Linked DNA regions of Pseudorhodoplanes sinuspersici. The protein of the gene in region 1 interacts with the protein of each later gene in a pairwise test. Links are inferred from orthologs where the notes say so. Each region holds a gene or a part of one and is shown in the gene's direction. Other genes may lie near its edges.

Region 1 (5,289 bases):
TGGCGATGCCGGCAACCGTCGCCAGAACATCCGAATAGGCGCGCAGCAGCCCGCCGATCAGGGTGGCGCTCGCTCCCAGCGCGATGAAGACGGTCGAAAATCCCGCCACGAACAGACAGGCCGCAAACACCGTTTCCAGCCGCACACGCGGTTCTGGCTCCTTGTCGGCCAGCCGCTCAAGCGAGGTTCCCGCCAGATAGACGAGATAAGGCGGCACCAGCGGCAACACGCAAGGAGACAGGAAGCTGATCAGGCCCGCGAATAACGCGGCAAGGAAAGACACGTCCGGCATGGATGTTGTCATGCATGGCTGCGGGGCACGACGCAAGCGGATCGCCCGTCGCCTCTCTGTGATGTGACCGCAGGGCTGTCATGTTACTGCTCGTCATTTGCCGGGCTTGACCCGCAAGTCGGGTTTACCCGACTTGTGGAATTGATAGGGTCAGACGCGGGCAGGCCCGCGTCTGATGCAATCATCATTCGAAAAAGATGGACCCGCGGGTCGAGCCCGCGGGAGACAACGTGGAGCAGGCCATTGCGCAATCTGATCACCGACGTCGCGGGATTGAAGGTCGGCCATGCCGATGACGCAGTGCTCGGCTCGGGTTCGACCGTCATTATTTTTGACGAGCCCACAATCGCCTCCGTCGATTTGCGCGGCGGCGGACCGGGCACACGCGAAACCGAGCTTCTGGCCGCGGAAACAACCGTCGAGCAGGTCGATGCGATTACACTCTCAGGCGGCTCCGCTTTCGGGCTTGATGCCGCCTCAGGCGCACAGGCCTGGCTGCGTGAGCAAGGCCGTGGCTTTGCCATCGGACCGGCACGCGTGCCGATTGTGCCCGGGGCCATCGTTTTCGATCTGCTGGCAGGCGGGAACAAGGACTGGGGCCGATTCTCACCCTACCGGGAGCTTGGCTATCGGGCGGCCTCGGCGGCCTCGGATACCTTCGCATTGGGCAGCGCCGGCGCCGGCATGGGCGCGACTGTGGTCAACCTGAAAGGCGGTGTCGGCTCGGCATCGGCGACCACGGATGAAGGTCACACCGTCGGCGCGCTCGTCATCGTCAATGCGGTCGGCAGCGTCACCATCGGCGACGGCCCGTATTTCTGGGCGGCGCCGTTTGAACGTGACAATGAATTCGGCGGACGCGGCTGGCCAAAGCAATTCACGCCGGACGATCTCGTCATTCGCACCAAAGGCGGCGCACCACGCCAGGCGACCACCATTGCGCTGGTTGCGACCGATGCCGTTCTCACCAGCGCGCAGGCCAACCGCCTTGCCGTTATGGCGCAAACCGGTTGCGCCCGCGCGATCTATCCCGTGCACACGCCGCTTGACGGCGATGTCGTCTTTGCGGCCGCAACGGGTCGAAAGCCTCTCGCAGACCCGCTGATGTCGCTGACGACGCTCGGCGCTCTCGCAGCCAATGTGCTGGCACGTGCTATCGCCCGTGGCGTCTACGAAGCAAAAGCCCTGCCCTTCGACAATGCACTCCCATCATGGCGCGACACATTCGAGCGCGGCAAATTTGCCTAAAACCCCACGGATAAACCATCCGCGACGATCCTGACGGTAAACATGAACTGCCCGCTTTCATCGGCGTTGTTCATGAAATAAATACCAACAAGGAAAGCGTGTGGTTATGCGTTCGCAATATATTCCGCCCCAGGCGAGAGCCGTTGAATCCTCCGTCATTCGTGAGACGGTCTATGCCGCCGACAAGCGTGAGCTGCGCATCACGTTCGTGTCCGGCCGCCAATATGCCTACGCGAATGTCCCGCAATCTATCTACGAAGCCTTTCTGGCGTCGTCGTCGAAAGGCGCGTTCTTCAACATCGCCATTCGCGGCCGCTATCACTTCCACGAAATCCTGCCGTTCAGCGAACGCACGGCTCATTAGATTTCGAACATCATTTTTCGCAAAACCATTACTTCATGAACCGTTCCGCACGATAAGGCGCAGGATCGGTGAAGGGCGTTTCGCCCATCATCAGTTCCGTGAGCAAGCGGCCGCTGACGGGCCCCAGTGTTAGCCCCCAATGCGCATGGCCGTAATCGAGCCAAAGATTGCTTTGCCCCGGCGCAGCCCCGATCACCGGCATGGAATCCGGAAAACACGGACGCCGGCCCATCCACGGCTCGTCTTCCACCGGCTCGCCAATGGGAAACAGCGCGCGCGCCTGCGGCATCAGGCGATCGAACTGCACCGGCGTCGGCGGCGCATCGCGCGCGGCGAATTCCGCGCCCGTGGTCAGGCGCAGCCCCTGCTCCATCGGCACCATCGCGTATCCGACTTCGGCATCCAGCACCGGACGGTTCAGGCCCTTGTTGCCCTTGGGCTTGAAGTGTCGATGATAACCGCGCTTCACTTCGAGCGGCAGCCTGATGCCGAGCGGATCGAGAACATCCTGCGCCCATGGGCCAAGCGCGACCACCGCCTGCGCGCCATCCACCGGTCCTTCGGTCGTATCGACACGCCAGCGGCCATCGGCTCGGTGCAGTGACCGCGCATCGCCGGTCACGATCACCCCGCCCAGCGCCTTGAAACGCTCGGCATAGGCGCGCGTCACCGCAAGCGGATTGTTGACACTCGCGGCCTGCGGCCAATAGATCCCACGCTCGAAAATCGGCGAAAGTCCTGGCTCCAGCACCATCGACCCCGCCGTATCCAGCGCCTCGAATGCGAGGCCGGCAGCGGCAATGGCATCGAGATCGGGCTTGGCGTCATTGAAGGCTTGCGTCGTGCGATAGATTTTCAGCCAACCATTGGTACGCAGATAGCGCTCCGCGCCGGCTTCCCGCATCAGCTTTTCATGCTCGGCAATCGAATTGGCAAAGAGCGGCCGCATCTTTGCGGCAAATTCGAACATCGCCGCGCCGCGCGAATGCCGAAGATAGGCAAACAGCCACGGCGCAATCTTTGGCAGATAAGATAAGTGATAATTCGCTTCTGGCGCCTGTTTGAAAGCGATCTTCAACAACGCGGAAATCTTCAGCGGAAACGGATACGGGAAATACGTATTGCCCTCGATAATCCCGGCATTGCCGTATGAGGTCTCCTCACCCACGGGCTTTCGATCGATCAGCGAGACGGACAGACCGCGTTTGGCAAGGTGAAGGGCGGCGGACACGCCGACGACGCCGGCGCCGAGAACAATCACATCAGTACGAGCCATGAATTCCTCGAGAATAGCCTAAGAGACCGCGGCTGGCCGGCTGCCGGGGGATGGTGGCGCAGAAATCTGACATCCATATAGGCGCAATGCAGGATTCGTGCAGGTGTCGTGACTCTGCCCACATTTGCCGCAGCGGCCAGTTATGCGGGAAAAGCCGTCGCCACGCTCTCAAAATCCACGGTTTGCCCGCCCAAGGCGGGGGTGTTAGACGGGCCGCTCACGATTCAGTAAGCGACGTTTGACGCGGCAAGGTTTGATGAGGACAGCATGCCCCGCCCCCTTTTGATCGCGCCATCGATCCTGGCCTCGGACTTCTCCAAACTCGGAGAGGAAGTGCGTGCCGCCGATGCCGCCGGCGCCGACTGGATCCATCTCGACGTGATGGACGGGCATTTCGTGCCCAACATTACCTTCGGGCCGGACGTGATCAAATCGATCCGGCCGCATTCGAAGAAAATCTTTGACGTGCATCTGATGATCGCGCCGGCCGACCCGCATCTCGAAGCCTTTGCCAAAGCCGGCTGCGATATCATTACCGTTCATGCGGAGGCCGGGCCCAACCTGCACCGGTCATTGCAGGCGATCCGCGCCCTCGGGAAAAAGGCTGGCGTGTCGATCAATCCGGCAACGCCGGAAAGCAGCATCGAATATGTGCTCGATCTGGTCGATCTCGTCCTCATCATGTCGGTCAATCCGGGTTTCGGCGGCCAGGCTTTCATTCCGTCCGCGAGCGAAAAAATTGCACGAGTCCGTTCAATGATTGCCGGGCGGCCGATCGATCTCGAAGTCGATGGCGGCATCACCGCCGACACCGCTCCGAAAGTCGTGGCCGCGGGCGCCAATGTTCTGGTGGCCGGCTCGGCGGTGTTCAAAGGCGGTCCGTCCGCCTATGGCGACAACATCTCGGCCATTCGCCATGCTGCCGCCCTGACACGCGGCGAAGCGGCGTGATCGCGCCGGCCCATGCGCTGACGCTGCTCGCCAACGACCTTGAACCCGGCGAACGGGTGATCTACGCGGTGCGCCCCGACATCTGGACCACCATCCGCAACAAGATCTTTCTGTTGTGGATCGGGGTGCCCTGGTGCATCGCGATTTTCGGACTGTTCCTGGCCGGACGCACGACGTGGGGGATTTTCATCCCCCTTGCCATGATAGGGCTCGCAATGCTTGCAGCGCCCATCATCCTCGCCATCGAGACCCAATACACAATTTACGCGATCACCGACCGGCGAGCGCTGATCGTCCGGACCGGCCTGCGGCCGAGCACGGTCTCCTGCCCGTTCAATCGCATGGACGAAAAACTCGAAATCATGAGCGCAGGTGGCGAAAGCGGGCATCTGTATTTCGCATCAAACATGTCGACAAAAATGCGGGATGTCGATTACACCGGCAAACTCGCATTCCGCGATCTGGCCGATGTTCAAACCGCCGCCGCACAATTGGAGGCCGCCAGAAAGCGCCAATAAGGAAAATGCCCTCGTCTGCCCATCCCAATAGCCTTTGATTCCCGGAAGCTGAAATGAAGCAGATTGTCCTGACCGCCTGCGCCATGTTGCTATTCGCGGCCCCCTCGCATGCCGGAAATACCCGCTTCGACCGCAGCCTGGCCCACCTTGATCCGACCACCCGGCTAGAGCAGGTCTGCGCCGTGGAGACGATGGCCAGGGTCAACAAGGACGCCAATCCATACCGGCCGGATCGGGCGGTGATCTATGCCCTGTCGAAGCCGAAGCTCCGCGGCGACACAGTGACTGGCGATGGCGGCGCCTTCCGCAGCAAGGGCAAGTGGTACCAATATTCCTTCACCTGCAAGGCGACGCCCGACCGCATGAAGGTGTCCACCTTCACCTACAAGGTCGGCAAACCTATCCCGGAAGAGAAGTGGGAGACCTACGGGCTCTACCGCTGACGCAGGCGGAAAACGGCTGCAAAAGCACTTTCTGAGGGCCTGACAGGGGTTTGCCGGGCGGCGGCGGCGTGTTACGCGACGGCCGATATCCTTTTCGTGCTTATCGTGAGCAGCCCATGATTCCCCGTTACACCCGGCCGGAAATGGCGGCCATCTGGTCGCCCGAGCAGAGATTCCGCATCTGGTTCGAGATCGAA
Region 2 (5,036 bases), 580 kb from region 1 along the record:
TTTCGCAGCAGCCCGCCGGAAACAACGAAGGGCTTCGATTTGTCGACGCTTGGTCCAAACTACCGGGCCATTTTCGGCAATCCACTCGCCAAATATTGCTTCGGCGCAGTGTTCATCGAAGCCCTGGTGGTGTTCGGCATCTTCCCGCACATGGCCGCGCTGCTGCATGAGGCCGGCGAAAGCCGCGCCTCGATCGCTGGTATCGTGCTTGCGGGGTTTGGTATCGGCGCCGTCATTTACACTTTCTGTGTGGGCTGGCTGTTGTCGTTATTGGGCGAACGGAAGATGATGATCGGGGGCGGGCTGATCATGGCGGCCTTCTGCCTGATCCTGACCTGGCGTCTGCCCTGGCCGCTGGAATTTGCCAATTTTGCGATGCTCGGCTTTGGCTTTTACTGGCTGCATGGCTGCATCCAGGTTTATGCCACCGAACTGGCGCCAACAGCGCGCGGCTCGACCATGGCGCTGCATTCGGCGGCCTTCTTTTTAGGGCAGGCGGTCGGACCGGTCGTTTACGGTCTCGGCTTTTCCCGCGTGGGCACGACGCCGATGCTGGTGGGCGGAGCGATCATCATTGCTGCGGTCGGATATATCTGCGCGCGGCGTCTGTACCACCCGAAACCGAAAACCTAACCGCGGCCTCGATAGGGCGCGACGCCCTGATCCGGCACCCAGACGCCATTCGGTAATTTTCCGGCCTGCCAGAACACGTCGATCGGCATGCCACCACGCGGATACCAGTAACCGCCGATGCGGAGCCAACGCGGTTTCAGCAGCGAGACCAGTCGCTTGCCGATAGAAACGGTGCAGTCTTCGTGGAACGAGCCGTGATTTCTGAATGAGTTCAAGTAGAGCTTTAAGGACTTCGACTCGACCAGAAACTTGTTCGGCACATAGTCGATGACAAAGTGCGCGAAATCCGGCTGGCCGGTAATCGGGCACAGCGCGGTGAATTCCGGCATCGTGAAGCGCGCGACGTAATTCGTATCCGGATGCGGGTTGTCCACCCGGTCGAGCACCGCCTCATCCGGCGATGCCGGCAGCGCGGTCGCACGGCCGAGTTGCAGGGCGGGGTTGGGCAGAACCTGTGATGTCTTCTTTCGGGCCATAGGGGCTCTTAGCGCGCTCCTTCCGGCCGCGCCAGCACCTCCCTTCTTGGTGCTCGCAACATCGATCTTGGCCTGTTTCACGGTATGCAGGCACTCTTGCGTGAGCGCTTTGATGCTGTACAAGCGGCGCGAATTCCTTCCATCCCCGCAACGCCGGAATCCTGAATGACTGCGATCGTCAACATCGTCGGCCGTGAAATCCTCGACAGCCGTGGCAATCCCACCGTCGAAGTGGATGTGTTGCTGGAAGACGGCTCGCTCGGCCGCGCGGCGGTACCGTCCGGTGCCTCTACAGGCGCGCATGAGGCGGTCGAATTGCGGGACGGGGACAAGGCCCGCTATCTCGGCAAGGGCGTCCGCAAGGCGGTGGATGCGGTTGATGGTGAAATCTTCGACGCCATCGGCGGTATGGATGCGGAAGATCAGGTCCAGATCGACGAGACGATGATCGCGCTCGACGGCACGCCCAACAAGGCGCGGCTCGGCGCCAACGCCTTGCTCGGCGTTTCGCTGGCGACGGCCAAGGCGGCGGCAATCTCCAGCGGTCTGCCGCTCTATCGTTACGTGGGCGGCGCTGCGGCGCGCGTTCTGCCGGTGCCGATGATGAACATCGTCAATGGCGGCGCGCATGCCGACAACCCGATCGACTTCCAGGAATTCATGGTGATGCCGGTCGGCGCGAATTCATTCGCCGAAGCTTTGCGGATGGGTGCCGAGATTTTCCACACGCTCAAGGCGGCGCTGAAGCAGGCTGGTCACAATACCAATGTCGGCGACGAGGGCGGCTTCGCCCCGAACCTGCCAAGCGCGGAAGCGGCGCTCGATTTCGTCATGCAGGCGATCACCAAGGCTGGCTTCAAGGCCGGCGACGATGTGTTGCTAGCGCTCGATTGCGCTTCAACCGAATTCTTCAAGGATGGCGCCTATCACTACGGCGGCGAAGGCAAAGTGCGCAGCATCCAGCAGCAGGTCGATTACCTGGCCCAGCTTGTCTCGAAATATCCGATCGCCTCGATCGAGGACGGCATGGCCGAAGACGATTTCGACGGCTGGAAGCTGTTGACCAAGACCATCGGCGCGAAATGCCAGCTCGTCGGCGATGACCTCTTTGTCACCAACGTCACACGGCTGGCCGACGGCATCGCCCAAGGCATGGCCAACTCGATCCTGGTGAAGGTCAACCAGATCGGCACGCTGACCGAAACGCTCGCCGCCGTCGAAATGGCGCACAAGGCCGGTTACACAGCGGTGATGTCGCATCGTTCGGGCGAAACAGAAGATTCGACCATCGCCGATCTCGCCGTCGCCACCAATTGCGGACAGATCAAGACCGGTTCGCTCGCGCGCTCCGATCGTACAGCGAAGTATAATCAATTGCTGCGCATCGAGCAGGAACTTGGCCCGCAAGCAAAATATCCTGGCCGCGCGGCGCTGAGGGCGCGTGCTTAACGTACTATCTTAATAGCGCCTTAAGAGCCTGCGGGCATGTTGCTGCAATGGTCTCACGCAGACGCGCACGGGGAATTCTGACCGCGCTCGGCCTTTATGTCTTGGCCGCGGCGATGATCGGCTATTTCTGGATGCACGCCTATAGCGGCCAGCGCGGCTTGCATGCCAAGCACGAGATCGAACAGCAGATGTCGGAGCTGACCGCCGAGCTGGACCGCCTGAAGGTTGAGCATGGCCAGTGGGAGCGGAAAGTGGCGCTGCTGCGGCCCAGCGGTATCGATCCGGACCTGCTGGACGAGCGCGCCCGTACACTTTTGAACCTCTCGCATCCGAACGACTTGATCATGATGGTCAAGGGCAAATAAAGGCGAGTCACTGGCAAAGTGGACCGGTTCTGTGCTCGAACGGGCGCAGATGAGAAAAAAGATATTCCTGCCACCTCAGGCATTTGGCCGCATATTCAGCATTGCGGACAGCGCATGGCGCGTGCTTTTAACCGCCATGAAATTCGGCTAAGGGTCTGCGTCGAACCGCTGTGCGGAACATTTTAGGGAGCGTCATGGCCGTAGCCAAAAAGTCGCCGGCGGTATCTGCCGATACACCCACGAAACCCGTCGAATTCAGCAAGGAGCAGGAGCTCTCTGCCTACCGCGACATGCTGCTGATTCGCCGCTTTGAGGAAAAGGCCGGCCAGATGTATGGCATGGGCCTGATCGGCGGCTTCTGCCACCTCTATATCGGCCAGGAAGCCGTCGTGGTGGGCATGCAGATGGCCCTGAAGGACGGCGACCAGGTCATCACCGGTTACCGCGATCACGGCCACATGCTGGCCTGTGGAATGGACTCAAAGGGCGTGATGGCCGAACTGACCGGCCGCCGCGGGGGCTATTCCAAGGGCAAGGGCGGCTCGATGCACATGTTCTCGGTCGAGAAGTCCTTCTATGGCGGCCACGGCATCGTTGGTGCGCAGGTCTCGCTGGGAACGGGTCTGGCCTTTTCCAACCGCTATCGCGGCAACGATCATGTCTGCCTGACCTATTTCGGCGATGGCGCGGCCAATCAGGGGCAGGTCTATGAGAGCTTCAATATGGCGGAGCTCTGGAAGCTGCCGGTAATCTACATCATCGAGAACAACCGTTACGCCATGGGCACCTCGGTGCAGCGCTCGTCAGCCCAGCAGGATTTCTCCAAGCGCGGCGCTTCTTTCAACATTCCCGGCGAACAGGTCGATGGCATGGATGTGCGCGCGGTCAAGGCCGCAGGCGACAAGGCTGTCGCGTGGTGCCGCGAAGGCAACGGTCCATACATCCTCGAGATGCAGACCTATCGCTATCGCGGTCATTCGATGTCGGACCCGGCAAAATATCGCACCCGTGACGAAGTCGAGAAGGTGCGGTCGGAACAGGATCCGATCGAACAGGTCCGTCAGCGTCTTTTGAAGAACAAATGGGCAAGCGAAGACGACCTGAAGCAGATCGATGCCAAGGTGCGCGCCACCGTCAATGAAGCGGCAGAATTCGCAACGCACGATCCCGAACCCGATCCGTCCGAGCTTTACACCGATGTCCTTCGTCAAGCGTCCTAACATTGCCGTTGGTTGAATAGAGAGCGTCCATGCCGATAGAAGTCCTGATGCCCGCGCTCTCGCCCACGATGGAGAAGGGCAACCTTGCCAAGTGGCTGAAGAAGGAAGGCGACACGGTAAAGTCCGGCGATGTCATCGCCGAGATCGAAACCGACAAGGCGACGATGGAAGTCGAAGCCGTCGACGAGGGTAAACTCGGAAAGATCCTTGTCGCCGAAGGCACGCCCGATGTTGCCGTGAATACGCCGATCGCCGTTCTCCTTGGCGAAGGGGAAGACGCTTCCGCGATCAAGATCGATGCTGTCCCGGTGGCGAAAGCCGACCGTGCGAACGATCAGCAGCGGTTCGATGAATCCGACGCACCCGATGCGCCGAAATCGGAACAGCTAAAAGACAAGGACGAACCGGTTTCCGCCGTCGCTTCCCCGCCGAAGGTCGAGGTTTTGCCCGAACCCGACGTGCCCGAAGGCACGGAGATGGTGACGCAGACGGTGCGCGAAGCCTTGCGCGACGCCATGGCCGAAGAGATGCGGCGCGACGAAAAGGTCTTCGTCATGGGCGAAGAGGTCGCCGAATATCAGGGCGCCTACAAGGTGACGCAGGGTCTATTGCAGGAATTCGGCGCACGGCGCGTCGTCGATACGCCGATCACCGAGCATGGCTTTGCCGGTCTCGGCGTCGGTGCTGCACTCGCGGGCCTGAAGCCGATTGTCGAATTTATGACCTTCAACTTCGCCATGCAGGCGATCGACCAGATCATCAATTCGGCGGCGAAGACGCTTTACATGTCCGGCGGCCAGATGGGCGCCTCGATCGTGTTCCGCGGACCAAATGGTGCCGCCGCACGCGTTGCCGCGCAACACAGTCAGGATTACTCGTCCTGGTATTCACAC

What was found.
Region 2: the proteins of rpe (region 1) and eno interact in binary tests that used the Escherichia coli proteins (3 or more experiments, as listed by UniProt). The link is inferred for Pseudorhodoplanes sinuspersici from one-to-one orthologs.

Annotation. Positions count from the first base shown.
Region 1 is NZ_CP021112.1:4,173,306-4,178,594, reverse strand. The notes cover bases 2,453-5,289. They hold rpe (ribulose-phosphate 3-epimerase), read left to right. Parts: upstream 2,453-3,447; coding sequence 3,448-4,131; downstream 4,132-5,289. Other genes in these bases: purB (adenylosuccinate lyase), read left to right, coding at 5,209-5,289; CAK95_RS20220 (DUF930 domain-containing protein), read left to right, coding at 4,703-5,092; CAK95_RS20225 (hypothetical protein), read left to right, coding at 4,128-4,649; CAK95_RS20235 (NAD(P)/FAD-dependent oxidoreductase), read right to left, coding at 2,453-3,180. Outside these bases: CAK95_RS20250 (cytochrome c biogenesis CcdA family protein), read right to left, coding at 1-304; CAK95_RS20245 (P1 family peptidase), read left to right, coding at 536-1,540; CAK95_RS20240 (KTSC domain-containing protein), read left to right, coding at 1,647-1,904; more of CAK95_RS20235, read right to left, coding at 1,933-2,452. UniProt on the Escherichia coli protein: Catalyzes the reversible epimerization of D-ribulose 5-phosphate to D-xylulose 5-phosphate.
Region 2 is NZ_CP021112.1:4,752,781-4,757,816, forward strand. Bases 612-3,416 are described here. They hold eno (phosphopyruvate hydratase), read left to right. Parts: upstream 612-1,274; coding sequence 1,275-2,558; downstream 2,559-3,416. Other genes in these bases: CAK95_RS23145 (MFS transporter), read left to right, coding at 612-633; queF (preQ(1) synthase), read right to left, coding at 630-1,109; CAK95_RS23160 (FtsB family cell division protein), read left to right, coding at 2,606-2,923; pdhA (pyruvate dehydrogenase (acetyl-transferring) E1 component subunit alpha), read left to right, coding at 3,118-3,416. In the rest of the region: more of CAK95_RS23145, read left to right, coding at 1-611; more of pdhA, read left to right, coding at 3,417-4,143; CAK95_RS23170 (pyruvate dehydrogenase complex E1 component subunit beta), read left to right, coding at 4,173-5,036. UniProt on the Escherichia coli protein: Catalyzes the reversible conversion of 2-phosphoglycerate (2-PG) into phosphoenolpyruvate (PEP). It is essential for the degradation of carbohydrates via glycolysis.